DNA from 3 places in the Pseudoflavonifractor sp. An187 genome. Region 3 is predicted to be linked to each of the others. Evidence: riboswitches for the same ligand, from Rfam matches in the RefSeq annotation. Region 3 holds a riboswitch; each other region holds the start of a gene.
What was found. A riboswitch is a leader RNA that binds a small molecule or an ion and turns the genes downstream of it on or off. The one in region 3 is predicted to bind ZMP and ZTP.

Region 1 (9,775 bases), on a different contig from region 3:
CCCGTGCTGGTGTCCGGCACCGACGGCGTGGGCACCAAGCTGAAGCTGGCGTTCCTCATGGACAAGCACGACACCGTGGGCATCGACTGCGTGGCCATGTGCGTCAACGACATCATCTGCGGCGGCGCCATGCCCCTGTTCTTCCTGGACTACATCGCCTGCGGTAAGAATGACCCCGCCCGCATCGCTGACATCGTCACCGGCATCACCGAGGGCTGCCGTCAGGCTGGCTGCGCCCTGGTAGGCGGCGAGACCGCCGAGATGCCCGGCTTCTACCCCGTGGACGAGTACGACCTGGCTGGTTTCTCCGTTGGCATGGTGGATGAGGAGAAGATCATCGACGGCAAGTCCCTGGCCGAGGGCGACGTGCTCATCGGTCTGGCCTCCTCCGGCGTGCACTCCAACGGCTTCTCTCTGGTGCGTAAGGTCTTCGACGTGGAGCACGCTGACCTGAAGACTCCCATGAACGAGCTGGGCGGCAAGAGCCTGGGCGAGGCCCTGCTGGAGCCCACCCGCATCTATGTCAAGGCCGTGAAGGCCGTGCTGGGCGCTGGCGTGGATGTCCACGCTGTCAGCCACATCACCGGCGGCGGCTTCTATGAGAATGTGCCCCGCATGATGGTGGACGGCCTCACCGCCCAGATCAAGCTGGACTCCTTCCCCACCCTGCCCATCTTCTCCCTCATCCAGAAGGCGGGCAACATCCCCGCTCGGGATATGTACAACACCTTCAACATGGGCATCGGCATGATTCTGGCCGTCCCCGCTTCTCAGGCTCAGGCCGCTCTGGACGCCCTGGCCGCAGCTGGCGAGACCGCCTACCAGATCGGCAGCGTGGTGGCTGGCGAGGCTGGCGTGGAACTGGTGTAATCCATGGGAAAGCGTATTGCCGTTTTGGTGTCCGGCGGCGGCACCAACCTGCAAGCCCTCATTGACGCCCAGGCCCGGGGTGAGCTGGGCGGCGGCACCATTGCCGCCGTCATCTCCTCCAAGGCCGGGGCGTACGCCCTGGAACGGGCGGAGAAGGCGGGGATTCCCCACTATGTCATCCCCCGCAAGGAGTATCCCTCCAACCAGGCCATGACCCAGGCGCTGGTGGCCAAGCTCCGTGAGCTGGACATTGACCTGGTGGTGCTGGCAGGCTTCATGATCATTCTCACCGAAGAGATGGTGCAGGCCTACCCCAACGCCATCTTGAACGTCCACCCCGCCCTCATCCCCTCCTTCTGCGGAGAGGGCTGCTACGGCCTCCACGTCCACGAGAAGGCCCTGGAGTACGGAGTGAAGGTGTCCGGCGCCACCGTCCACTTTGTCTCCGAGGAGTGTGACGGCGGCCCCATCGTGCTGCAAAAGGCTGTGGCTGTGGAGGAGGGGGACACCCCCGAGACCTTGCAGCGTCGCATCATGGAGCAGGCCGAGTGGCACATCCTGCCCCAGGCCGTCTCCCTATTCTGCCAAAATCGGCTCCATGTAGAGGGCCGAGTGGTCCACATTCTGCCCCCGCAAGCTTGACAAAGGCGCTCAGGGCATGATATAGTTAACAGGCTATATGACTGACGGAAGTGGGTTGACCACAGGGAGTATAGCCGTAGAAATGCCGACCGTCTGGGCGCACCTATTTTGTGGATAGGTGCGCCCTTTTTCTTTGACCAACACTTTGAGGAGGTACCACTATGACAACTTTGGATCTGTGCCAGGAGCTGTCCCGCAACCCCTACCCCGGCCGGGGCATCGTGCTGGGCCGCACCGCTGACAACAAGCATGCGGTGATCGCCTACTTCATCATGGGCCGCAGCGAAAACAGCCGCAACCGCATCTTCGAGGAGACGGACGACGGCATCCGCACCCGGGCCTATGACGAGAGCAAGATGACTGACCCCTCCCTGATCATCTATCACCCCGTGCGCCAGGTGGGCGAGGACACCATTGTCACCAACGGCGACCAGACCGACACCATCCAGCAGGGCCTGCTGGCTGGCAAGACCTTTGCCGAGTCCCTGCGCTCCCGCTGCTTCGAGCCCGATCCCCCCAACTACACCCCTCGCATCTCCGGTCTGCTCCTCAAGGACGGAAGCTACAAGCTGTCCATTCTCAAGTCCGCCTACGGCAACCCCGATTGCAACCTGCGCTACTTCTACGAGTACGACGCTCCCCTGCCCGGCACCGGACACTTCATCCACACCTATCAGGAGAACCTGGACCCCCTGCCCTCCTTCGAGGGTGAGCCTCGTCTGGTGGCCATCACCGCCCCGGACGCCGAGACCCTGGCCGGGGACCTGTGGCTGTCCCTCAACGACGAGAACAAGGTCTCCCTCTTCGTCCGCTACATCGACCTGGAGACCGGAGACTGTGAGACTTCCATCATCAACAAACACTGGGAGGTTTAATCCATGACTGAACTGGAACTGAAATACGGCTGTAACCCCAACCAAAAGCCCGCCCGCATCTACATGGACGAGGGTGAGCTGCCCATCACCGTCCTCAACGGCAAGCCCGGCTACATCAACTTCATGGACGCTCTCAACTCCTGGCAGTTGGTGAAGGCCCTGAAGAAGGCCACCGGCCTGCCCGCCGCCGCCTCCTTCAAGCACGTCTCCCCCGCCGGTGCCGCTCTGGGCACCCCCCTCACTGATGTGGAGAAGCAGATCTACTTCGCCGACGGTTTTGACACCTCCCCCATCGCCTGCGCCTACATCAAGGCCCGCGGCGCCGACCGTCTGTGCTCCTACGGCGACTGGGCCGCCCTGTCCGACGTGTGCGACGAGGCCACCGCCCGGTTCCTGGCCATGGAGGTCTCCGACGGCATCATCGCCCCCGGCTACACCGACGAGGCCCTGGCCATTCTCAAGACCAAGAAGAAGGGCAACTATAATGTGGTGCAGATTGACCCCAACTACGAGCCCGCCCCCATTGAGACTCGCCACATCTATGGCATCACCTTCCAGCAGGGCTACAACAACTTCGAGATCAACGAGAGCCTGCTGGACAACATCGTCACCGAGAACAAGGAGCTGCCTGAGGCCGCCCGCCACGACCTGCTCCTGGCCCTGCTGACTCTGAAGTACACCCAGTCCAACTCCGTGTGCTACGTCAAGAACGGCCAGACCATCGGTGTGGGCGCTGGTCAGCAGAGCCGCATCCACTGCACTCGTCTGGCTGGCTCCAAGGCAGACAACTGGATGCTGCGTCAGCACCCCAAGGTCCTGGGCCTCCAGTTCGTGGACAACATCCGCCGTCCCAACCGGGACAACGCCATCGACGTGTACATCTCCGACGAGTACGAGGATGTGCTGGCCGAGGGCGTGTGGCAGGAGACCTTCAAGGTCAAGCCCGAGCCCCTGACCCGCGAGGAGAAAAAGGCCTGGATTGCCCAGATGCACGGCGTGTCCGTGGGCTCCGACGCCTTCTTCCCCTTCGGCGACAACGTGGAGCGGGCCCGCAAGTCCGGCGTGGAGTACATCGCCCAGCCCGGCGGCTCCATCCGGGACGACAACGTCATTGAAACTTGCAACAAGTATGGAATTGTCATGGCCTTCACCGGCATGCGCCTGTTCCACCACTAAGAGGAGGGTCAACCCATGAGAGTACTCGTAGTGGGCAGCGGCGGCCGTGAACACGCCATCTGCTGGAAGCTGGCCCAGTCCCCCAAGGTCACCGAGCTGTTCTGCGCCCCCGGCAACGGCGGCATCGCCCAGGTGGCCACCTGCGTGGATGTCAAGGCCACCGACGTGCCCGGCATGGTGGCTTGGGCCAAGGAACACCACATGGATTTCGTCATGGTGGCCCCGGACGATCCCCTGGCCATGGGCATGGTGGACGCTCTGGAGGAGGCGGGCATTCCCGCCTTCGGCCCCCGGGCCAACGCCGCCATCATTGAGGCCAGCAAGGCCTTCTCCAAGGAGCTGATGGCCAAGTACCACATCCCCACCGCTGCCTATGCCACCTTCACCGAGCTGGACAAGGCCCTGGCCTACATCGAGGAGCAGGGCGCTCCCATCGTGGTGAAGGCCGACGGCCTGGCCCTGGGCAAGGGCGTGGTGGTAGCCTCCACCGTAGAGGAAGCCAAACAGGCCGCCACCGAGATGATGGCAGACAAGAAGTTTGGCGAGTCCGGCTCCACGGTGGTCATCGAGGAGTGCATGGTGGGTCCCGAGGTCACCGTGCTGGCCTTTGCCGACGGCAAGCACGTGGTCCCCATGCCTGCCAGCCAGGACCACAAGCGAGCCTTTGACGGCAACCAGGGCCCCAACACCGGCGGCATGGGCGCCATCTCTCCCCCGCCCCAGTACACCTCTGAGATCGCCAAGCAGTGCATGGAGGAGATCTTCCAGCCCACCATTGACGCCCTTCAGGCGGAGGGTCGTCCCTTCCACGGGGTCATCTACTTCGGCCTCATGCTCACCCCCAAGGGTCCCCGGGTGGTGGAGTACAACGCCCGCTTTGGCGACCCCGAGTGCCAGGTGGTGCTCTCCCTGCTGGACACCGATTTGATGGACGTGCTCCAGGCCTGTGTGGACGGCACCCTGGACCAGCTGGATATCCAGTGGAAGAAGGAGGCCGGGTGCGTGCTGGTGCTGGCCTCCGGTGGCTATCCCCTGGACTACAAAAAGGGCTATCCCATCTCCGGGCTGGAGGAGGCCGGTAAGACCTCCGTGGTGTTCCACGCTGGCACCGCTCTGAAAGACGGCCAATACGTCACCAACGGCGGCCGTGTGCTGGGTGTCACCACCACCGCCCCCACGCTGGAGGAGGCCATTTCCAACGCCTATGAGGCAGGCAAACACATCTCCTTTACGGACATGCACTTCCGCACCGACATCGGACACGCATTTTAAGGAGCGTTTTCTATGATTACCTTGGCCCAGCGCATCACAGAATTGCGCACCCAAAAGGGCATGAGCCGCCCGGAGCTGTCTCTGGCCCTGGGCCTGCCCAAAACCGCTGTGGAGAAGTTCGAGACGGGGCGTCAGACCCCCACCCAGGAGCAGCAGAAGAAGATGGCCGCCTATTTTGGCGTGTCTCTGTTCTACCTCCGGGGGGAGAGCAATGATCCCACCACCCAGGACAGCTGGATGAATGGGGCCATTCCCGACGACGACCCCGCCCCCTATCTCCCACCCCAGCCCAAGCGGGCCCCAGCATCCCGTCCCTCCCCGGTAAAGGAGGGCTCCATGCTGGACCCCATTCTGAAAAGCGCTGGCTTCCAGCAGGCCGTCCACGACGCTGTGGTGGATGTGCTCCGCTCCAAAGAGGGGCAGCAGCTGCTGGAACAGGCGGTAGCCCGTTACCTGCGCAAATAACCACAAAAAAGATCGGACCAGGATGTTCTCTCATCCCAGTCCGATCTTTTTTCTTATAACAGCGGAGCAAGCACCTGCAAGATTTCCCGCCCCAAGCGGCGGTAGTAGGGCACGCTCTTACACTGCTCCAGGGTCACCGCCACGCTCTTGTCCTGGGTACTCAAAAAGTCGTCCCGGATCTGGTGGACAGTGGGGGTGCCATACAGGAGCACCCCGTTTTCAAAGTGCAAAAACATACTGCGGTAGTCCATATTCACCGTGCCTACGGTGGCATAACAGTCGTCCACCACAAAGTTTTTACTGTGGATGAAGCCGGGGGTGTACTCATAGATCTTCACGCCCGCCTCTATAAGCTCGTCGTAGTGGGCCCGGGTCACCTCAAACACCGTCTTTTTGTCCGGGATGTGGGGGGTGATGATGCGCACGTCCACCCCGGACTTGGCGGCGGTGGTGAGGGCTACCGTCATGGAGTAGTCAATGACCAGGTACGGCGTGGTGATGTACACATACCGCTTGGCCCGGTTGATGAGGTTGAGGTACACCGACAGCCCCACCGGCTCATTGTCCCAAGGGCAGTCCTGGTAGGGCTGCACATAGCCCACCTCGCTCCACGCCGAGGGCTCCGGCCGGTAACCGTCAAAGTCCTCGGCACTGTTCTCGGTGAAGTCCCACATGGACAGGAACGACACCGTCATAGACCACACCGCATCCCCCTCCAGGCGGATGGCAGAATCCTTCCAATGGCCGAACCGGGACTTGACGTTGATGTACTCGTCCGCCATGTTGATGCCCCCGGTAAAGGCCACCGTTCCGTCGATGATCATATATTTCCGGTGGTCCCGGTTATTCTGGCGCAGAGACACCACCGGGAGGATGCGGTTAAACACCCGGCACTGGATGCCCAGCTTTTCCATGCGCTCCGGGTAATCCGCCGGAAGGGTGAAGATGGACCCCACGTCGTCGTAGATCACCCGGACCTCCACCCCCTGCTGCACCTTCACTTGCAGCACGTCCAGGATGGAGTTCCAAAGCTTACCCTCTTCAATGATAAAGTATTCGATGAAGATATACCGCTTGGCCCCCCACAGGGCGGCCAGAATGTCGCTGTAACAGTTGTCCCCCAGGGGATAATAGTGGCTCTTGGTGTTGCCATATACCGGGCAGTGGGCCACCTGCTCCAGGTAGTTGGCCATGCACGAGGCATCCGAGCCAATGAGTTGGGTCAGGGCCCCGGCCCGGTGGCACTCATCCCCCAGGTTCTGGCACACTTTCTCCTCCATGATGCGCAGACGCTTCTGGTTGAAGTTGGACAGGTGGTTTCCACCCAAGAGCAGATAGGCCAGCGACCCAAAGGGCATCAGACCCAGAACAATGATAATCCAGCTGATCTTATACCCTGGATTACTCTTACTGGCTACAATCCACACCACCACCAGAATGGACAAGATCAAAAAGGCCCCATGTATCATGTCGTAATGGGGAATCTCCTGTAGCCTGGAAAGGGCAAACACGTAGAACCCCAACTGAACGACGATCAACACCGCCATAATGCCCAGTCGGTGAAACAACAACTTTCCGATATGCGTCAGTATCCGATTCATGGTATCTCCTCTTTACCGCAAAACCACGCTGTCCTCGCCCAGCGTCTCTCTCAGTTCCTCCAGCAGCACCGCATGGTGCAGACAGCCCGCCAGCAGCTTCTTTTTGCTGTCTTGCAGGTAGACCACCGTGCGGCTCTGGCCGGGGAACATACTCAGCAGCTTTTTCAGCCACACCAGGGACTCATTTCCGTCGGGCAGGCGAATCCACAGGGTCTTTTCTGCCTCGCTCTCCTCTGGCGTTGGGCTCTGCTGGTCCTCTCCACTCAGGGGTCCAATCCAGTCGGCCATGATCTGAGGCTCCTTCTCGTCCCGCTGGGACAAACGCCCGGTGACGGCCACAGGAAGCCCTGCCTTGAGGTAGTGGCCACACTCCCCCAGCACCCGGGAGAACACCATCAGCTCCATAGCCCCCGTGGCGTCCTCCAGGGAGACGTAGGCCATCATGGTGTTGTTCTTGGTGGTCTTGGTCTTCACCGTGGCCACCACACCCGCCACGGTCACCTTCTGGCCGTCGGAGAACTTGGGAGGACGGTCCCCCTCCTCCGAGCAGCCCTGGATCAGGGTGGCAATGGGCACCGCACGGAGCTTCTGCACCTGGCGGCGGTACTGGTCCATGGGATGGCCGGACAGATACAGGCCTGTGACTTCCTTCTCCATGGCCATGAGCTCCGCGGGAGAAAACTCGGGAATGTCCGGCAGCTTCATCTCCGGCTCCAGGCTCTCCTGACCACCGAAGAGGTCAAACTGCCCCTCCAGTTTCTGCCGCTGGTCACGGAGAATGGAGTCCACCACCTGCTCAAAGACCTTCAGCAGCTGGCTGCGGCGATAGCCCATGCGGTCAAAACACCCCGCCCGGATGAGACTCTCCAGCACCCGCTTATTGAGATCGTTGTGGCTCATGCGGGCGCAGAAGTCAGGGAAGGAGGTGAAGGGGCCTCCCTGCTGCCGCTGGGTTAGTACCGCATTGACAAAGCCCCGGCCCACGCCCTTGAGGGCGGCCAGTCCGAATCGGATGTTATTGCCCGATACGGTAAAGCTCAGACCCGACTCGTTGATATCGGGGGGCAACAGAGCGATGCCGTTTTCCTTACATTCGGCAATGTACTCCGCCACCTTGTCCTGAGAGTCCAGCACCGAGGTGAGCAGAGCCGCCATATACTCCCGAGTGTAGTGGCACTTAAACCACGCCGTCTGATAGGCCACAATGGCGTAGCTCACGGCGTGGGCCTTGTTGAAGGCGTAGTTGGCAAAGGCGTAAATTTCATCATAGATGGCTTGGGCATCCTCCGCCGGAATACCCCGAGCCACACAACCTTCAATGTTGCGCTGAGGGTCGCCGTTGATAAAGGCCTCCCGCTCCCGCTCAATGTCCTTGACCTTCTTCTTACTCATGGCCCGGCGCACCATGTCCGCCTGGCCCAGAGAGTAGCCCGCCAGGCGGCGGAAAATCTCAATGACCTGCTCCTGGTAGACGATACACCCATAGGTCACGGACAAAATGGGCTCCAGGGCGGGATTCCGGTAGGAAATACACCGGGGGTCCTGCTTACTGGCGATAAACTTGGGGATGGAGTCCATGGGGCCGGGTCGGTACAGGGCGATGATAGCGGTGATGTCCTCAATGTTCTGGGGCTTGAGGCCCACGCACACCCCCGTCATGCCCGCCGACTCCATCTGGAACACACCAGAGGTGTGCCCCTCGGAGAGCATACGGAATACCTCCGGGTCGTCGTCTCGAATCTCGCTGAGAGAGAAGTCCGGGTTGTGCTCCTTGACCATCTTCACAGCGTCGTCCAAAATGGTCAGGTTCCGCAGGCCCAGAAAGTCCATTTTCAAAAGGCCCAGCTCTTCCAGGGTCACCATGGTGTACTGGGTCACGGGCACATCGTCGTTGGTAGCCAGGGGCACATACTCATACACCGGCCGCCGGGTAATGACTACGCCAGCGGCGTGGGTGGAGGCGTTGCGGGGCATGCCTTCCAGCTTCCGGGCCATATCCACCAGCTGCTTGACCTTTTCGTTGCCGTTGTACAGGTCCGCCAGACCCTTGGACAGCACTAGAGCCTTGTCCAGGGTCATATCCAGGGCAAAGGGCACCTGCTTGGCAATGGCGTCCACCTCGGCGTAGGGCATGTCCATCACCCGGCCCACGTCCCGGATGGCCGCCTTGGCCTTCATGGTACCAAAGGTGACGATCTGGGCCACGTGGTCCTCCCCGTACTTCCGGGACACGTAGTCGATGACCTCCTGACGGCGGCGGATGCAGAAGTCAATATCGATATCCGGCATGGTCACTCGCTCAGGGTTGAGGAATCGCTCGAAGTACAGGGAGTACTTCATGGGGTCAATGTCGGTGATATACAGACAGTAGGACACCATGGACCCGGCGGCAGAACCACGCCCCGGGCCCACGGGGATACCCTGGCTCTTGGCGTAGCCGATGAAGTCGGAGACGATGAGGAAGTAGTCCACAAAGCCCATGCGGCGAATCATGTTCATCTCCATCTCCAGCCGCTGCTGGTACTCCTCCCCGGCCCCTGGATACCGCTGCTGGAAGCCCTGGCGGCACAGGCGCTCAAAATAGGCGTCCCCATCGGTCTCCCCCTCCGGCAGCTTGAACTCCGGCAGGTGATGGACCCCGAACTGGAAGTCCACCTGACACATCTGGGCAATCTTGGAAGTGTTTTCAATGGCCTCCGGGCACTGGGGAAAGAGGGCGCACATCTCCTCTTCGCTTTTGATGTAGAACTCCTGGGTCTCAAAGCGCATACGGTCGGTGTCCTCCAGCCGCTTGCCTGTCTGGACGCACATGAGCACGTCCTGCATCACCGAGTCCTCTCGGGTGAGGTAGTGGGCGTCGTTGGTGGCCACCAG
Region 2 (9,775 bases), on a different contig from region 3:
GTAATCCCCTCGTAACACATTAGAATTTTCAAATATTTCTCATTTGCTGCCACTCATTTCCTTGCCCTGAAGCCGGGATTTCCCCTCAAATCCCAGGAAATCTACCCCTCTCACTCACGGTTTTTCTCATAGATTTGTACCAAGTTTTCAAGCATGCAAATTCATTGCATGGCCTTTATAAAATAAAAGTTGTCTGTTTTAAGCAGTGTCAGGGCATGAAAGAAAGCCCAGAGAACGCCGAAGCATTCTCTGGGCTTTGGGGAGCGATGTTTGATTACACAGACTCGTGGAAGGTCCGCTTGATGACCTCCAGCTGCTGCTCCCGGCTCAGGCGGTTGAAGTTCACCGCATAGCCGGACACGCGGATGGTGAGGGTGGGGTACTGCTCGGGGTGCTCCATGGCATCCAACAGCACCTGACGGTCCATGACGTTGACGTTCAGGTGGTGGGCGCCCTGGACGAAGTAGCCGTCCAGGATGGACACCAGGTTGGTGATACGCTCCTGGGCGCTCTTGCCCAGGGCGTTGGGCACGATGGAGAAGGTGTTGGACACGCCGTCCTGACACACGCCCCGGTAGGGGATCTTAGCCACGGAGTTGAGGCTGGCCAGAGCGCCGTTCTCGTCCCGGCCATGCATGGGGTTGGCGCCGGGGGCGAAGGGCTCGCCGGCCTTGCGGCCGTCGGGGGTGGAGCCGGTCTTCTTGCCGTACATCACGTTGCTGGTGATGGTGAGGGCGGAGAGGGTGTGGATGGCGCCCCGGTACAGGGGGTGCTTCTTGAGCTCGGCGGAGAAGTAGGCGGCGATCTCCACGGCGATGTCGTCCACCCGGTCGTCGTCGTTGCCGTACTTGGGGAAGTCGCCCTCCACCTCAAAGTCCACGGCGATGCCGTCCTCGTTGCGGATGGGACGCACCTTGGCAAACTTGATGGCGGACAGAGAGTCGGCGGCAATGGACAGACCCGCCACGCCGAAGGCGGCCAGGCGCTCCACCAGGGTGTCGTGGAGGGCCATCTGGCTGGCCTCGTAGGCGTACTTGTCGTGCATGTAGTGGATGATGTTGATGGTGTCCACATACAGCTCAGCCACGTAGGACAGTACCTTTTTATAATTGGTGAGCACCTTGGAGTAGTCCAGCACCTCGTCCTCGTCCCGGATGATGCCGGGCACCACGTGGAGGCCCTTCTTCTCGTCCACACCGCCGTTGATGGCGTACAGCAGGCTCTTGGCCAGGTTGGCCCGGGCGCCGAAGAACTGCATCTGCTTGCCCACGGCCATGGCGGACACACAGCAGGAGATGCAGTAGTCGTCCCCGTACAGGGGGCGCATCACGTCGTCGTTCTCGTACTGGATGGAGTCGGTGGCGATGCTCATCTTGGCGCAGTAGTCCTTCCAGGCCTGGGGCAGGTTCTGGCTCCACAGCACGGTGAGGTTGGGCTCGGGAGCGGTGCCCAGGTTGGTGAGGGTGTGGAGGTAGCGGAAGCTGTTCTTGGTCACCAGGGTGCGGCCGTCAATGCCCATGCCGCCCAGGGACTCGGTGATCCAGGTGGGATCGCCGCCAAACAGCTCGTTGTACTCGGGGGTACGCAAGTGACGCACCAGGCGCAGCTTGATGATGAACTGGTCAATGAGCTCCTGGGCCCCCTGCTCGTCCAGCAGACCACGGTCCAGGTCCCGCTGGATGTAGATGTCCAGGAAGGTGGCGGTGCGGCCCAGAGAGGTGGCGGCACCGTTGTTCTCCTTCACGCCCGCCAGATAGGCCAGGTACAGGTTCTGCACGGCCTCATGGGCGTTCTCAGCGGGGCGGGTGACGTCGCAGCCGTAGCGGCTGGCCATGTGGGTGAACTCCTTGAGAGCCCGAATCTGGGTGCTCACTTCCTCCCGCAGGCGGATGCGCTCCTCGGTCATGGGGCCATCCAGCATGTCCAGGTCCTTCTGCTTCTCCTCAATGAGGAAGTCGGTGCCGTACAGGGGCACCCGGCGGTAGTCGCCCACCAGACGGCCACGGCCGTAGGCGTCAGGCAGACCGGTGAGCAGGCCAGCGGTACGGGCCAGACGGGTGCGCTTGGGGTAGGCGTCAAACACGCCCTCGTTGTGGGTCTTGCGGTAGAGGCTGAAGTGGCGCTCAATCTCGGGGTCCAGCTCGTAGCCGTACTCGTGGAGGGCGGACTCGGCCATACGCATACCGCCGTACAGGTTCACGATACGCTTGAGGGGGGCGTCGGTCTGGAGGCCCACAATGACCTCGTTTTCCTGGTCAATGTAGCCGGGCTCGAAGTTGTCGATGCCGGATACCACGTGGGTCTCCACGTCGATGATGCCCTTTTTCAGCTCCTCCACAATGAGGGCGTGGGCCTTCTCCCACACCTTGGCGGTACGGGGGGAGATGGGGGCCAGGAAGCTGTCATCTCCGGTATAGGGGGTGTAGTTCTTCTGAATGAAGTTGCGCACATTCACCAGGTGGCGCCATTCGCCGGTGCGAAAGCCCTCCCAGGCGGTGCAGTTGACATCAATGCTCATGGGAATGTACCTCCTTATCAAATATGGGGAAACGCTCGGTCAAACTTCTCCTGCCACCCGGCCAGAGCGTCCTTGGCCAGGGGCTCCACCCCCTCCAGGGGGTAAGGATATCCCAGGGTGTGGTACTTGTGTACCCCCAGGGTGTGATAGGGCAACAGTTCTACCCGGCGCACATGGCGCAAGGTGGAGACAAAGTCCAAAAGCCCTTGCAAATGCTCATCGCCGTCGGTGAGCCCGGGCACCACCACGTGTCGAATCCACAGGGGCACCTCTTGGGCCTGTAATTGGCTGAGAAACGCTCTCCATTCCCCGGTGTCCCGGCCTGTGACCGCCTGGAACCCCTGGGGGGTGTAGTGCTTGATGTCCAGAAGCACCAGGTCGGTGTGGGACAAAATCCGCTGATAGTCCCCCAGCCCGCACCCGGCGGTGTCCAGACAGGTGTGAATGCCTTCCTTTTGGCATAGCTCCAGGGCCTGGGCCAAAAACTCCGGCTGCAACAGCGGCTCACCGCCGGAAAAGGTGACCCCGCCGGTGGCGCCGTAGTAGGATTTGAACCGGCGCAGCTTGGCCACCAGTTCCTCCGGCGTCATCTCCTTGGCGGCAACGGCGCCACACTCCCAGGTGTCCGGGTTGTGGCAGTACTGGCACCGCAGCCCACACCCCTGGAGAAACACCACGGTGCGAATGCCGGGGCCGTCCACCAGCCCCATGCTCTCCACAGAGTGAATGCGTCCTTTCATTGTGAACTCCCTTCTTTTTCCATTTGTTGGATAAAGAAAAAGACCGACCCACTGGGACCTTTTTCTTGCCCAGACGGTCGGCCGGCTTTCACGATCATACGCCACGTGGTTGATTCCACTTAATACCGCCAGGTGTATGATCACCGTGAGTACAGGCTACTATATCTTGTGTCGTTTGTCAAGCTTCATTTTTATTTCCCATTATTTTTCAATTTCTGGACACTTTTTAAGAACTCCGCAAGGAGTTGTATCGAAGTTGTAAATTCTGCACGCCGACCCCCTGGAGCCGTTGCCATTTCCCCTGTGGCATACTATAATGTGCCATAACAACGACAAGGAGATATGCCACATGGCAAAACGGTACAAGAAAAAAACTGCCCGCTCCGGTCTGGAGACCGTGGTCAATCTGCTGGCCCTGCTGTTGTTTGCCGTTCTCGGCATCGGCTTTGTGGCCGCTCTCTTCTTCACCCACATGCTCACCCCCCTGCTGTTGGCCCTGATTGCGGCGGCGGTGGTGGTGGCCGTAGTGGTGGTGTTTGCTCTGCGGTTCAGCCGCGGCCCCGCCAAGCGCACGGCGGGTTCCGTGCTGTCCGTGGTGTTCTGTCTGGTGTTCGCCGTGGGCATTGTCTATGCCCGGGTGGGCCTGGACACTCTGGACCGGGTCACCAACCCGGAGGCCCAGACCCTGGCCATGTCCGTGTATGTGCGGGGAGATGATACCCGCAGCATGGACGAGCTGCTCCAGCACCCATTTGGCATGCTCAGCGCCGACCAGACGGACACCCAGGCGGCGGTGAAACAGCTGGACGCCAAGTACAGCGTCACCCTCACCCCCCAGGGCTATCCCGAGGCAACCAAACTGGTGGACGCCCTCAACAACAAGGAAATCGACGCCATTTTGGTCAACCAGAGCCACATGACCGTGCTGGACGACCTGGAGGAGTACAAGGACGTGATGCAGAGTCTGCGCATGGTGGACACCATTCAGGTGCCCCTCCAGGCCAGCGCCGCTCCCCAGCCCACCACCGCTCCCGCCATCCCCCTGGACCAGCCCTTTACGGTATATATCAGCGGCAGCGACTCCCGAAGCAGCGATATCTCCACCTCGGGCAACAGCGATGTGAACATCATCGCCACCATCAACCCCAAAACCCACCAGGTGCTGCTGGTGTCCACTCCCCGGGACTACTTCATTCCCCTGTCCTTCTCAGGCGGAGTCCCGGACAAGCTCACCCACGCCGGGGGCCGGGGCATTGAGGAGAGTATCAAAACTCTGGAAATGCTCTACGACATAGAGCTGGACTACTATTTCAAAGTAAACTTCGCCGGATTTGAGGGCATCATTGACGCCCTGGGCGGCATTGACGTGTACTCGGACTACGACTTCGAGTCCTATATCTCCGACTACACCTATGAAAAGGGCGTCAACCACATGGACGGCGAGAAGGCCCTGTACTTCGTCCGGGAGCGGTACAACCTCCCCAAGGGCGACTATCAGCGGGGCATCCACCAGATGCGGATGATCGAGGCTGTGGCGGACAAGGTCCTCTCCCCCGCCATTCTCACCCAGTACCTCCCCTTCATGGACGCCGTGGGCAACTGCTTCCGCACCAGCATTCCCTCTGACTTCATCACCGATATGGTGCAAAACCAGCTGCAAACCGGCGGGGACTGGAACATCGTCAGCTACTACGTCTCCGGCTCCTTCAGCAAGGAGTACACCTACAGTTATCCTGACTGGCATCTGGATGTCATTGTCCCTGATATGACCACCGTGGAAACCGCCAAGCAGCTCATGGAGCAGGTGCGCAACGGAGAAATCGTCACCTCCCCCCAGTCATAATCAATCTCACAGACGGCCCGGCGCTTGAAGCGCCGGGCCGTCTGTAATTTCCCACAAAAATCGAAAACAGGTGGAAATTCCCGGATACTTCCATTGCCATTTTCCTTCTTTTGTACTATAATGTCGGAAGTTATCCGCTGCGGCAGGGTCGCCGCACACATCACCCTGACGCCCGCCCCTCTGGAAGCGGTGTCAAAGGAAGGAACATATTATGGGAAAATATCCAAACAAGAAGTCTGGACGCCTTGGTTTTGACTTTTTTCTCAACAAACTCGCCCTGATTGCCTTTACCATATTAGGCGGATATTTTGTCTACACCGCCATCTCCACCCAGATGCTGGACGCTTTGCGCATCGGGCTGCTGTGCGCAGTGGTAGCCGTTCCCGTGATCGTGGTGTGGTGGCTGAGTCTGACCCGTTCCAAGCCGGTGCGGCTGGCCATCGGCTCGGTGCTGGCCATGATCTTCTGCCTGATCTTCGCCGTGGGCATTCGCTACATCAACATCGGCATGGACACCCTGAACAACATCACCGCCGAAGAAGATGAGACCTCTCTGATGACCGTCTATGTCCGCTCCGACGATGACCGGAACATGGAGGACCTGCTGGACGAGACCTTCGGCACCCTGTCCATGACGGAGGCCAACACCAAGGCCGCCATCCAGCAGCTGGACCAGGAATACAAGACCACCCTTTCCACCAAAGCCTACGCCAGCGCCACCGAGCTGGTGGACGCCCTGGCTGAGGGCGAGGTGGATGCCATTCTCACCGACCAGGGCCACATGAGTGTGCTGGAGGACCTGGAGGGCTATGAGGACGCCATGGGCGGGCTGCGGGAAGTCAAGTCCTTCCACGTGGTGGTGGAGACGGAGAACAACAACGACAAGACCTCCATCTCCAAGGCGGACTCTGTGTTCTCCGTGTACATCAGCGGCAGCGACTCCCGGGACAGCAACATCATGGCCACCGGCCGCAGCGACGTGAACATCATCGCCACCGTCAATACCGAGACCCGCCAGGTGCTGCTGCTCAACACCCCCCGCGACTTCTATATTCCCCTGGCCCGCAGCAGCTCCTACGACTACCCCGACAAGCTCACCCACGCCGGACTCTACGGTGTGGACGAGAGCAAGGACACCCTGGCCCAGTACTACGGCATCGACATCGACTACTACTTCCGGGTAAACTTCACCGGATTTGAGACCATCATCGACGCTCTGGGCGGCATTGAGGTGGATTCCGAGCACGACTTCTACTCCACCATCGCTCCCACCACCATCCACTACACCCAGGGCATCAACAAGCTGGACGGCTACGAAGCTCTGTACTACGTCCGCGAGCGCTACGCCTTTGTCAACGGCGACTATCAGCGCGGCATCAACCAGATGCAGGTCATCCAGGCCGTGGCTGGGAAGGCCATGTCCCCCGCCATGCTCACCAACTTCACTTCCCTGATGGATGCAGTGGATGACTGCTTCAAGACCTCCATCCCCACCGACCTCATCACCGCTCTGGTGCGGGATCAGCTGGCCAACGGCGGCGACTGGAACATCGTCACCTACTACGTCTCCGGCACTGGTTCCAGCGAGTACACCTACTCCATCCCCAGCCAGAAGGCCTACGTCACCATCCCCGATGAGTCCACCGTGGAGATGGCCAAGGACCTGATGCAGCAGGTGCGGGACGGCAAGATCATTGAGGACCCCAACGCAGCGACCTCTGACGCCCCTTCCTATTAACAAATACCGATTTAGGCCAGGTGTGCATGCACCTGGCCTTTCTCTTAGGAGGAATTGACATGGCAACTATCATCTATGTGGACACCCTGGACCACCCGGGGCTGGACGCCTTCGCCCGCCTCACCGAGGCCCAGCTGAGAAACCGAAAGGAGCCGGAAAAGGGCATCTTTATCGCCGAGAGCCCCAAGGTCATTGAGCGGGCGTTGAATGGGGGCTATGAGCCCCTCTCCTTTCTCATGGAGGAAAAGCACATCACCGGACAGGCCCAGCCCCTTCTGGAGCGGTGCTCCGGGGTGCCGGTGTACACCGGGCCCTCGGACCTGTTGGCCCAGCTCACCGGATTTCCCCTCACCCGAGGGGTGCTGTGCGCCATGCGCCGCCCCCTCCTCCCCTCGGTGGAGCAGCTGTGCCGCAACGCCCACCGGGTGGCGGTGCTGGAGGGCATTGCAGACCCCACCAACGTGGGGGCCATTTTCCGCTCGGCGGCTGCCATGCACATGGATGCGGTGCTGGTCACCCCCAACTGCTGTGACCCCCTGTACCGCCGCTCGGTGCGGGTGAGCATGGGCACAGTATTTCAGATTCCCTGGACCCGCATCCCCCAGTGGCCGGAGGGCGGACTGGAGCAGCTCCACACCCTGGGCTTTCGCACCGTCGCCCTGGCCCTCACCCCCGACGCCCACTCCATTGAAGACCCCAGTCTGCACCAAGCCGACAAGCTGGCCCTTCTGCTGGGCACGGAGGGGGACGGCCTGGCCCGGACCACCATCGACGGGTGCGATGAGGCCGTGTGCATCCCCATGTCCCACGACGTGGACTCCCTCAACGTGGCCGCCGCCTCTGCGGTCGCTTTCTGGGAACTGCGCTACCGCCAGCCCCCTTTATCCGATATGTAAAATTCCACACAGTTTCAGAGGTTTTTTTGTTACATTCTTGACAACCACGCAGGACGGATTTATAATTTTCATCAAGACCTGATGTGGTGGGCCTGTACGTTTTGCCGAAACTCACAAAGTGCGCCACAGGATTTTCCATATGTTAGAGACATCTGGTTGAAATTCCTGTGGGCAGTTTCTGGGAATTTTCGGAGACGTGCGGGCCTTTTTTGCATCTTACAGCCATCATTCTGCGGCAGCCCAGCTGCCAAGTCCGGGAGGTCATTATGAGTTATACCATTCCCATCGGCCCCTACCATCCCGCTCTGGAGGAGCCCATTCACGCCCGTCTCACCGTGGACGGCGAGCGCATCACCGACGCCGAGGTCTTCGTGGGCTACAACCACCGGGGCATTGAGCGGCTGGCCCAGGAGCGCAACTTTATCCAGACCCTGGTGCTGGTGGAGCGGGTATGCGGCATCTGTTCCCACTCCCACTCCCTGACCTACGCGCTGTGCATTGAGCACATCGCCGGAATGGAAGTGCCCAAGCGGGGCCAATACATCCGGGTCATCATCGAGGAGCTGGAGCGCATCCACTCCCACCTTCTGTGGCTGGGCATCGCCTGCCACATTGTGGGCCACGACTCCCTGTTCATGCAGTGCTGGAACGACCGGGAGGGCACCATGGACGTGCTGGAGGCCCTGACAGGCAACCGGGTCAACTACGGCATGAACATCATCGGCGGCGCCCGCCGGGACTTCACCGACGACCAGCGCCGGGACCTGATGGCCGCCATGGACGACCTGGAACAGCGCATGGGCCCCATCACCCACTGGCTCACCCACGACAAGACCCTGGCCATGCGCACCAAGGGTGTAGGCATCCTCACCCGAGAGGACGCCATCCGTCTGGGCGCGGTGGGCCCCCACGCCCGGGCCTCCGGGGTGGACATGGACGTGCGCCGGGACGCCCCCTACTCCTCTTACGAGGACTTCGACTTCACCGTCCCCGTCCAGGAGTCCGGAGACGTGTACGCCCGGGTGGTCATCCGGGTGCTGGAGATCTACGAGAGCATCAAGATCATCCGCCAGGCGGTGGACAACCTGCCTGAGGGCCCCATTAACCTGGGCAATCGCATCCCCAAGGTGCCCGCCGGCGAGTTCGTCGCCCGCCATGAGGCACCCCGGGGCCATCTGGTATACAAGGTGGTCACCGACGGCGGCCTCAATAACCACCGGGTGAGCCTCCATGTGCCCACCTTCAAAAATGCCCCCACGGTGCCGGTGATGCTGCGGGGGAACACCGTGGCAGACGCAGGCCTCATCGTGGCCTCCATCGACCCCTGCTTCTCCTGCCTGGACCGTTAAACTGCCATGCATGAGCTAGCCATCACCCAGAGCATTCTGGACATTGCCGAACAAGTGGCCCAAGAACACGGGGCCACAAAGGTGAAAACGGTACACATCAAGCTGGGAGAGTATTCCGGCGTGGTTCCCCAGTGTGTCCAGGATTACTTCGACGTCATCAGCCAGGGCACCATCGCCCAGGGGGCAGTGCTGGACATCCAGCGCCTTCCGGTGGTCATCCACTGTCTGGACTGCAATCAGGATAGTCCTATCGACCGCCGCCATGTCCGCTGCCCCCAGTGCGGGTCCACCCACCTAAAGCTGATTCAAGGCCGGGAATTCTATATTGAGAGTTTGGAGGTTGACTGATGGAAATCAAAGTTATGCACCAGGTCATGGCCTGGAACGAGGACGTCAGCGACGCCGTGAAGGCAAAGCTGGCCCAACATCAGGTGTGCCTGGTCAACGTCATGGGCTCCCCCGGTGCGGGCAAGACCAGCACCATTGTAGCCCTGATCAATGCCCTGCGGGAGAAATACCGCATTGGCGTCATCGAAGGGGACATCGCCGGACAAATTGACGCCGACGCCATCCACGCCATGGGCATTCCCGTCACCCAGATTGACACCGACGGGGCCTGCCACATTGAGGCCATGAGCATTGAGAAGATGCTCCCCGAGTTCGACCTGGACAGCTTGGACGTCATCTTCGT
Region 3 (9,775 bases):
CCCACAGAGGCGGCGTAGCTGCTGACCTGGTAGCAGTCCATCACAGCAGGAGCTTCCATCTCCACGATGACGGTTACCACCTCATCCTCTGCATATCGGGGCTGGCTGTCGTCCTGGGCGTCCTGGTACTGCACCCGGGACTCGGACTCCACTTCCTGGGCCTGGACCGTGCGCTCATTGGTCTGAGTGCCCTCAGCCCAAGCAGCTCCGGGAAGTGCGCCAGCCAGCATCATGACGGCAAGTAACATTGCCATGCTTTTTCTGACTTTTTCCATTGTTCTTCTCCCTTCTATCTGAATCTCACATACCCCCATTGCCCAAAGGGCTCTGCCATGCTATCATATGGACATCGTTCGTTTTGTACGATAGGCGTATGTCATGGTCAAATGATACCTCCACCCATTCCCTTTGTCAAGAGAAATTGTCAACTCTCCAAAAAATTGTCAACTGCAAGCCCCAGCCAATCTTACCGTATCAGCTGAAACTCCGGGGCAGAAAGGAATTTCTATGATAATTCAACACAAACCAAACCTCATTCTGGAAGCACTGGCCTATCTGGGACGGCGTGCCAGCAACAAAACCTGGGACCAGATGGAGCAGCGCATTCAGCAGCGCAAGGTGCTGCCCAGCCCCGCTCTGTGCCAGGCTCTGGAGCGACTCAAGGCCCTCACCCACCAGCTGGACCGGGTGGCCACTGCTGAGGAAAAGGAAATCCAGGCGCTGTTTGGCAACCTGGAGGGCTTCCCCTACAACACCATCGGCTCCAGCTCTCCCGCCTTCTTCCTCCTCTATCCCCTGCTGGACCGATTCCAAGGGGATTGGGAGGCCTTCTCCCATCTGGTGGACGGGCTGGACCGGGAGGAGGTGGTCTGGGGCATTGCCAGCATCTTCGAGGACGACCTGCCCAACCAGCGCCGGATGGATGCCCAGGTCTTCACCGACCTGGTGCTGGGGCTCAACGCCCCGGACTCCACCAAGGTGGCCCTGCTGGAGCTCTCCCGCAACCACCGGGCGGTGGGAGCGCGGGCCTTGGCGTGCCTGCGCCCCATTGTGGCCCACCTGGAGGAACACCAGGCGCAGCTGGAAGAGCTGGCCGCCCCCTATCTCCAACAGTGCGCCCCCCTGTCCCAGCTGGAGTTTTTCACCCAGCTGTCCCACCTGCGCCCCGCCCCGGAAACCACCTACACCCTTCACCCCTTCCTCTTCGGGGCGGACACCAACCTGACCTTTGACGAGGCCCCCGGCCAGGTGCGCATCTACGGCGGCGTGCTGCGGCGGGAGCTCATGGAGCTGGTCAGCGGCCGTACCTCCGCCCAGGACCAGGTGTGCGAGACCTATCGCCTGTTGGGGGACTCCACCCGGTTTGACATTCTGTGCTATCTGCGGGGACGCACCGCCTATGTGCAGGAGCTGTCCACCCGCTTCTCTCTCAGCCGCAACACCATCCACCACCATATGAATAAGCTCTCTGACTGCGGCCTGGTGCAGTGCACCATCCACGGGAACCGCACCTTTTACACCCTGGACGAAGAACAGGTCCAGCGGTTTTTGGAGCGGCAGGCGGCGCTGTTCGGCAAAAAATGACGCAAAAATGGCGGCCATCCCCGTGGGGGGATGGCCGCCAAACGAATTTTATATCTCAGAACAGGCCGGAGATGACGCCGTTTTCGTCCACGTCGATCTTCTCGGCGGCGGGCACCTTGGGCAGGCCGGGCATGGTCATGATGTCGCCGGTCTGCACCACCACGAAGCCAGCGCCGGCGGACACCTTCACCTTGGACACGGTGATGGTGAAGCCCTCGGGCCGTCCCAGCTGGGTGGCGTCGTCGGACAGGGAGTACTGGGTCTTGGCCATGCACACAGGCAGCTTGTCAAAGCCCATGGCCTCCAGACGGGCCAGCTCCTTGGCAGCGGCAGCGGTGTAGTGCACGCCAGCGCCGCCGTACACCTTCTCCACGATGGTCTGAATCTTGTCCTTCAAGGGCAGGTCCAGGTCATAGGCGTAGTGGAAGTCCTGGGGCTGGTCGCACAGGCGCAGCACTTCCTCGGCCAGCTCCAGGCCGCCCTCGCCGCCCTTGCCCCACACCTCGGACAGGGCCACATTGACCCCCAGCTCCTGGCAGCGGGTGCGGATGAGGTTCAGCTCGGCCTCGGTGTCATTGGCGAAGCGGTTGATGGCCACCACGGCGGGCAGGCCGAACACACGGGTGATGTTCTCCACGTGCTTGAGCAAATTGGGCAGGCCACGCTCCAGAGCCTCCAGGTTTTCCGCCCCCAGCTCAGTCTTGGGCACGCCGCCGTTGTACTTCAGAGCCTTGACCGTGGCCACGATGACCACGGCATCGGGGGTGAGCCCGGCGGCCCGGCACTTGATGTCCAGGAACTTCTCAGCGCCCAGATCGGCGCCGAAGCCCGCCTCGGTGACCACGTAGTCGGCCAGCTTCAAAGCGGTGTCGGTGGCGGAGACGGAGTTGCAGCCGTGGGCGATGTTGGCGAAGGGACCGCCGTGGACCAGAGCGGGGGTGTGCTCCAAGGTCTGCACCAGGTTAGGCTTGATGGCGTCCTTCAAGAGGGCAGCCATAGCGCCCTGGGCCTTCAAATCGGCGGCGGTAACGGGCTTGTCATCGTAGGTGTAGCCCACGATCATGCGGCCCAGCCGCTCCTTCAAATCAGACAGGCCGGTGGCCAGGCACAGCACAGCCATAATCTCGCTGGCCACAGTGATATCGAAGCCGTCCTCCCGGGGCACGCCCTGCATCCGGCCACCCAGGCCGTCCACAATGTTGCGCAGCTGGCGGTCGTTCATGTCCACGCAGCGGCGCCAGGTGATCTTCTTCACGTCAATGCCCAGAGCGTTGCCCTGCTGGATGTGGTTGTCCAGCATGGCGGCCAGCAGGTTGTTGGCGGCACCGATGGCGTGGAAGTCGCCGGTGAAGTGGAGGTTGATGTCCTCCATGGGCACCACCTGGGCGTAGCCGCCGCCGGCAGCGCCGCCCTTCACGCCGAACACGGGGCCCAGAGAGGGCTCCCGGAGGCAGAGCATCACATTTTTATCCATGCGGCGCAGGGCATCGGCTAACCCTACCGAGGTGGTGGTCTTGCCCTCTCCGGCAGGGGTGGGGTTGATGGCGGTGACCAGAATCAGCTTGCCCTTCCGGGGCACATTGCGCAACGGGGTGATGTCGATCTTGGCCTTCACCTTGCCGTAATACTCCAGCAGGTTCTCGTCAATCCCGGCCATGGACGCCACCCGTCCGATGGGCAGCATCTGGGCCTCCTGGGCAATTTGAATGTCTGTTTTCATCTTCCATGCTCCTTCCTGCGCCTCAAAAACAAAAAAGGGCGCACTGATTTCGAGTGCGCCCAGACGGTCGGCAATACGGCGCACATGGGCGTCGGCTGTACTCCACGTGGTCACTCCACTTCCGTCAGTCATACAGCAGATTTATCTTACCATGCCCGCCCACACCCGTCAAGGCCTTTCCCCGCTTTGCCCTCCCTTCCCACAGGCTTTACTCAGAGATTACAGGAAGTTATCCACAGCTTCCACAAAGTTTTCAACAGCCTCAACCCGTTGCCGTGCAATGGATTCCAGGTTTTTTCCAAAATTACGCAGGGCCGGAACTGGTAGTTTTCTATCTAGCTAAAGAGTTTATATGTCCCATTGTTCGGGCTCTCTGTTGTCATATTCACTGTGAATATCATTCATATGTTTAATCCAATTGTCGCTTCAATCTTTTGTATTCTTTCGATGACATCATTCTTTACATCCACATACTGCGCCAGATTAATTCCCTTTGAAATTTCCGTTTGATATGTTTCAGGCAATCCCGCTACACGTAGAATTTCTTTTTTACTAAGTCTGTTTTTCTCAATTACATTGGCATAATAAATGGCAAAAGTGTGAATATTCGCTACCTGATGCCCCCGTGCTGCACTATCATACAGTTCTCGCAAAATCTTACCTAGTCTATTTTCTGTCATATCACTAACCTCCACATCAACTTTTTCTTCTTTAGATATTGCGGATTTCCTCCCTTCTAAATTTGAACTCCTACAAATCTTTTCATAAACTTCTATCGTCATTAATACTAAATCCCCTTCTCCCTCCTTTGTGATGAAAATTGGTTCTTGCACCTTGTGTGCCAATTTTGAAAATGCCTCATAGTCTTTACTCAACGTATCCGAGGACTTAATCAGCATGTGCATTCCTCCTTATTTTTGCTGTACCCACACTGTACCATGCTCTCAACAGTTTTGCAATAGCTAAATCAGCTAATCTAGCTAATTTGTTTTAGAATGTATTTTTCGTGTGGTGCCCCCCTTGTATGGGACCCCATCTCACTTCTTCCCAGTCTTTTTCGCCTGCAACGCAGGCAAAAAAAGACTGGCCTCCCCGAAGGGAAGCCAGTCTTAAAAAATGCAACTTAGGCCTTCTCAGCCTTGAACTTGGCAATGGCCTCAGCCAGCATGGGGCCGACCTTGAACAGGTCGCCGGTAATGCCGTAGGTAGCCACGTCAAAGATGGGGGCGTTGGCATTCTTGTTCACGGCGATGATGCACTCAGCGTCCTGCATGCCGGACACGTGCTGAATGGCGCCGGAAATGCCCAGGGCCACATAGATCTTGGGGTGAACGGTCTTACCGGTCTGACCAACCTGGTGGTCCACACCGATGTAGCCGTCGTCCACCACGGCACGGGAAGCGCCAACCACGCCGCCCAGAACGTTGGCCAGCTCCTCAGCGATCTCCAGACCACGCTTGGGGTCGGCGCTGATACCACGGCCCACGGAGACAACCACGTCGGCGCCAATCAGGTCAACGGCCTTCTTGGCGGACTTGACGATCTCCACCAGGTCCACGTGGATGTCTTCCTTGGTCAGCTGCACGTCCACCTTCTCCAGGACGGTCTTAGCAGCGGTCTCCTCGTTGTAGGCCTGGGTCTGCATGACGCCGGGACGCACGGTGGACATCTGAGGACGATAGTCGGGGCACACGATGGTGGCCATCAGGTGGCCGCCAAAGGCGGGACGGGTCATCTTCAGGTTGGTGTTGGCCTCGAACTTGGTGTTGTCCACGTCGATGGTGGATGTGGTCTTCAGGAAGGCCTTGTACTTCTCCACATCCACGTCCAGGTGGGTGCAGTCAGCGGTCAGACCGGTCTTCAGACGGGCAGCCACACGGGGGCCCAGGTCACGGCCGATGTTGGTAGCGCCGATGAGGAAGATCTCGGGCTTCTTGTCCTCCACCAGGTCGCAGATGACCTTGGTGTAGGCATCGGTGGTGTAGTCCTTCAGCAGGGGGTGATCGCAGATGTACACACGGTCAGCGCCGTAGCCGCCCAGAGCCTTGGCGTAGGTCTCGTTGACCTCGTGGCCCAGCAGCACGCCGCACAGCTCCACGCCCAGATCGTTGGCCAGCTTGCGGCCCTCGCTGAGCAGCTGGTAGCCGGTGCTCAGGATGACGCCGTCGCGCTGCTCGCAGAATACCCACACGCCCTTGAAGGCGGCGGTGTCTTTACTATTGAAAGCCATAATTCAGTGCTCCTTCCCTTAAATGATGTGCTTCTCGCCCAGAATGGACACCAGCTGCTCGCAGGTGGCCTTGTCGGCACCTTCCAGCATGGTGCCAGCGCCCTTGACGGGGGGAGAGAAGGACTTGTACACCTGAGTGGGAGAGCCCTTCAGGCCGACAGTCTCCAGCTCCACCATGGGATCGTCCACCAGAGCGTTGAAGTCCAGCACGGTGTAGGGCTTGGAATAGCAATCCATGATGCCAGCCACACGCATGTAACGGGGAGTGTTCAGCTCCTTGATGCAGGTCAGCAGGCAGGGGGTCTGCACCTTGATGGTCATGTAGCCATCCTCCAGCTCGCGGCGCACGGTGAGCTGGCCGTCGGTGTAGTCGATGCCGGTGACATAGGTGACCTGGGGCAGGCCCAGCTTCTCAGCGATCTGGGGACCGACCTGAGCGGTGTCACCGTCGATGGCCTGACGGCCACAGAACACGATGTCGTCCTTCTCCACGCCGATCTTGCGGATGGCAGCGGTCAGAGTGGTGGAGGTGGCGAAGGTATCAGCGCCGCCGAACTCACGGGCGGACACCAGCACGGCCTCGTCAGCGCCCATAGCCAGGCACTCACGCAGCATGGACTCCGTGGGAGGGGGACCCATGGAGATGACAACCACCTTGGTGTCGGGGTTCTTATCCTTGATCTGGAGGGCGGCCTCCAGAGCGTTCATATCATCGGGGTTGGAGATGGTGGCCATAGCGGCACGGTCCATGGTGCCGTCAGCCTTCACAGCAACCTTGCCGGAGGTGTCGGGCACCTGCTTGACACAGACAATGATTTTCATAATGCGCTCTTCCTCCTCAATTACTTAATGCCCAGGTTGGCAGCGATAACCATACGCTGAACCTCGGAAGTACCCTCGTAGATCTCGGTGATCTTGGCGTCACGCATCATGCGCTCCACGGGGTAATCACGGGTGTAGCCGTAGCCACCGAACAGCTGAACGGCACGACGGGTCACGTCGCTGGCAGCCTCAGCAGCGAAGAGCTTGGCCATGGCGGCGTCCATGGTGTACTTCTCACCAGCCTGCTTCTTGGCAGCGGCGGAGTAGACCAGGAACTGAGCGGCCTGCATCTTGGTGTGCATCTCAGCCAGCTGGAACTGGGTGTTCTGGAACTGGGAAATGCGGCGACCGAACTGCACGCGCTCCTTGGTGTAGTTGATGGCCTCTTCCACGGCACCCTCGCCCAGACCCAGAGCCTGAGCAGCGATGCCGATACGGCCGCCGTCCAGGGTCTTCATGGCGATGGCGAAGCCCTTGCCCTGCTTGCCCAGCAGACGGTCCTTGGGAATGACGCAATCCTCGAAAATCAGCTCGCAGGTGGAGGAGCCGCGGATACCCATCTTCTTCTCGTGCTTACCAACCTTGAAGCCGGGATCGGTGCGCTCCACGATGAAAGCGGAGATCTCCTTGCTCTTGCGGCCGCGCTTGTCCAGCACGGTGCCGGTGACGGCGAAGATGACGAACACGTTGGCGAAGCCAGCGTTGGTGATGAAGATCTTGGAGCCGTTGATGATCCAGTTCTCACCGGACTCATCCAGCACGGCGGTGGTCTGCTGACCCTGAGCGTCGGTACCAGCGCCGGGCTCGGTCAGACCGAAGGCGCCCAGCCACTCGCCGGAGCACAGCTTGGGCAGATACTTCATCTTCTGCTCCTCGGTGCCGTTCTCGTAGATGGGAGCGCAGCACAGGCTGGTGTGAGCGGACACGATAACACCGGTGGTGCCGCAGACCTTGGACAGCTCCTCCACGGCCATGGCGTAGCTCACCACGTCGGCGCCAGCGCCGCCGTACTTCTTGGGGAAGTAGATGCCCATCATGCCCAGCTCAGCCATCTTCTTGACGGTGTTCTCGGGGAACATCTCCTCCTCGTCCACCATGGCAGCCAGAGGCTTGACCTCGTTCTCCGCAAACTCACGGAACAGCTTGCGCATCATTTCTTGTTCTTTGGACAGTTTGAAATCCATGGAATGTTTCCTCCTTATCAGTATGAGACCGGGGGGTGGCATTGCCGCCCCCCGGATGGGAGCAAATTATTTCTTGGTGTAGTCAAAGAAGCCCTTGCCGGTCTTGCGGCCCAGGTGGCCAGCGCGCACCATCTTGCGCATCAGCAGGGAGGCGCGGTACTTGGGATCGTGGGTCTCATTGTACAGAGTGTCCATGATGGCCAGGCACACATCCAGACCAACCAGATCGCCCAGAGCCAGGGGGCCCATGGGGTGGTTGGCGCCCAGCTTCATGGCGGTGTCAATGCCCTCAGCAGTGGCAACGCCGGTGTACAGCAGGTCGCAGGCCTCGTTGATCATGGGGATCAGGATCTTGTTGACCACGAAACCGGGGGCCTCGTTGACCTCCACGGGCTCCTTGCCAATCTCCACGGACAGGTCATAGATGGCCTTGTAGGTCTCGTCGGAGGTGTTGGCGCCGCGGATAACCTCCACCAGCTTCATGACGGTGGCGGGGTTGAAGAAGTGCATGCCGATGAAGCGGTCGGGACGCTTGGTAGCGGCAGCGATGGCGGTGATGGAGATGGAAGAGGTGTTGGAAGCCAGGATGGTCTCGGGCTTGCAGATGGCGTCCAGCTCAGCGAAGATGGACTTCTTGATCTCCAGGTTCTCAATGGCGGCCTCAACCACCAGGTCAGCATCAGCAGCAGCGTTCAGGTCGGTGGTGAAGGACATCTTGTCCAGGATGGCCTGCTTGCCAGCCTCGTCCATCTTGCCCTTGGCCACCAGCTTGTCCAGACCCTTGTTCAGACGGGCCTCGGAAGCCTGGATGATCTCGTCCTTAATGTCACGGACCACCACGTCAAAGCCCTTGCGAGCGAAGACCTGGGCGATGTCCAGACCCATGGTGCCGCCACCGATGACTACAACTTTCTTCATGATAAGTTCCTCCTCACTGGAATGACCAGTTTTAATATATGATAAGGGAAATAGCTTACTTGTTCTGGAAGTGCTTCTCAGCTATGTCTCGAAAACGCAAGCGTTTTCTCGAGGAGATTGCAGCCCGCTGCATCGCACTCGCCTTGCTCGCACGTTTGCGGGCTGAGAAGTGTATTTTCTGATGCACATGTCCTCAGAAAATACGGATTTCATTTTCTTTCGCCGTCTGCGGACGGCGAAACTCTGCCGAGGGCTTACCTTCCAAGAGGTGCTTACTTGTTCTGGAAGTTCTTCTCGGCACGCTTGGCCAAGAAAGCTCCCATACCCTCGTTCTTGTCCTGAGTGCCGCAGGTCACGCCGAAGGCCTCAGCCTCGAAGGCGGAGCCGGTGGCAATGTCGGTCTGCATGCCCATACGGATGCAGCGCTTGGACTCGGACACGGCGATGGGGGCATTGGCGCAGATGGCGTTGGCCAGCTCCAGGGCCTTGTCCATCAGCTCCTCGGGAGCGTACACCTGGGAGACCAGGCCGATCTCCTTGGCCTCGGCAGCGCCGATGACCTTGGCGGTGAGGATCAGCTCCATAGCCTTGGAGATGCCCACGATGCGGGGCAGACGCTGGGTGCCGCCGAAGCCGGGGGTGATGCCCAGGCCCACCTCGGGCTGGCCGAACTTGGCCTTCTCAGAGGCAATGCGGATGTCACAGGCCATGGCCAGCTCGCAACCGCCGCCCAGAGCAAAGCCGTTGATGGCAGCGATGACGGGCTTGGACAGGTTCTCCAGACGCAGGAAGATGGAGCCGCCGTGGACACCGAACTTCTTGCCGTCGATGGCGGAGAAGTTCACCATCTCGCCGATATCAGCACCAGCCACGAAGGAACGGCCAGCGCCAGTGAGCACCACAACACGGACCTCGTCGTCGGCCTCCACCTGGGAGATGGCGGCGTCCAGGTCGCACAGGACCTGAGAGTTCAGGGCGTTGAGGGCCTCGGGACGGTCGATGGTCAGAACGGCCACATTGCCCTGCTTTTCAAACTTCACAAATGACATGTGGATTGCCTCCTTGCAATCAAATTTTACATCCAGACTACCTTTTCTTCATCGAATTTCCATCAAACTGCGGTGGAACGTTATATTTTTAACACGACTTTACAAAAGGCGAGCGGCAGACTTGTCGTTATTTTTTTAACAAATTTGCCGCAAAAAAATCCGGAATGTCGCTTCCTGCCATCCAGTATACTGCTTTCCAGGCCCATTTGCAAGGAATTTTCTTATAATTACCTGTACATTCCAAGCGGTATTTTTTCCTATGTTTTTG

Region 1: it holds a riboswitch for ZMP and ZTP, as region 3 does, so the genes downstream of both, B5F22_RS01275 (IMP cyclohydrolase) here and B5F22_RS06745 (formate--tetrahydrofolate ligase) in region 3, are expected to answer to the same signal.
Region 2: it holds a riboswitch for ZMP and ZTP, as region 3 does, so the genes downstream of both, pflA (pyruvate formate-lyase-activating protein) here and B5F22_RS06745 (formate--tetrahydrofolate ligase) in region 3, are expected to answer to the same signal.

The regions. Positions count from the first base shown of each region.
Region 1 is NZ_NFKG01000001.1:253,094-262,868, forward strand. It holds gene purM (phosphoribosylformylglycinamidine cyclo-ligase) at 1-870, shown strand, start outside; gene purN (phosphoribosylglycinamide formyltransferase) at 874-1,512, shown strand; ZMP/ZTP riboswitch at 1,540-1,618, shown strand; gene B5F22_RS01275 (IMP cyclohydrolase) at 1,674-2,387, shown strand; gene B5F22_RS01280 (phosphoribosylaminoimidazolecarboxamide formyltransferase) at 2,391-3,563, shown strand; gene purD (phosphoribosylamine--glycine ligase) at 3,579-4,835, shown strand; gene B5F22_RS01290 (helix-turn-helix transcriptional regulator) at 4,848-5,300, shown strand; gene cls (cardiolipin synthase) at 5,354-6,901, opposite strand; gene B5F22_RS01300 (DNA polymerase III subunit alpha) at 6,914-9,775, opposite strand, start outside.
Region 2 is NZ_NFKG01000004.1:23,732-33,506, forward strand. It holds gene pflB (formate C-acetyltransferase) at 275-2,518, opposite strand; gene pflA (pyruvate formate-lyase-activating protein) at 2,536-3,258, opposite strand; ZMP/ZTP riboswitch at 3,319-3,404, opposite strand; gene B5F22_RS03580 (LCP family protein) at 3,608-5,101, shown strand; gene B5F22_RS03585 (LCP family protein) at 5,313-6,839, shown strand; gene B5F22_RS03590 (RNA methyltransferase) at 6,899-7,735, shown strand; gene B5F22_RS03595 (nickel-dependent hydrogenase large subunit) at 8,002-9,084, shown strand; gene hypA (hydrogenase maturation nickel metallochaperone HypA) at 9,091-9,432, shown strand; gene hypB (hydrogenase nickel incorporation protein HypB) at 9,432-9,775, shown strand, end outside.
Region 3 is NZ_NFKG01000012.1:9,669-19,443, forward strand. It holds gene B5F22_RS06735 (S8 family serine peptidase) at 1-254, opposite strand, end outside; gene B5F22_RS12750 (metalloregulator ArsR/SmtB family transcription factor) at 508-1,584, shown strand; gene B5F22_RS06745 (formate--tetrahydrofolate ligase) at 1,640-3,304, opposite strand; ZMP/ZTP riboswitch at 3,355-3,446, opposite strand; gene B5F22_RS12590 (hypothetical protein) at 3,706-4,203, opposite strand; gene acrA (acryloyl-CoA reductase electron transfer subunit beta) at 4,428-5,534, opposite strand; gene B5F22_RS06760 (electron transfer flavoprotein subunit beta/FixA family protein) at 5,553-6,356, opposite strand; gene B5F22_RS06765 (acyl-CoA dehydrogenase) at 6,377-7,540, opposite strand; gene B5F22_RS06770 (3-hydroxybutyryl-CoA dehydrogenase) at 7,607-8,458, opposite strand; gene B5F22_RS06775 (enoyl-CoA hydratase-related protein) at 8,731-9,507, opposite strand.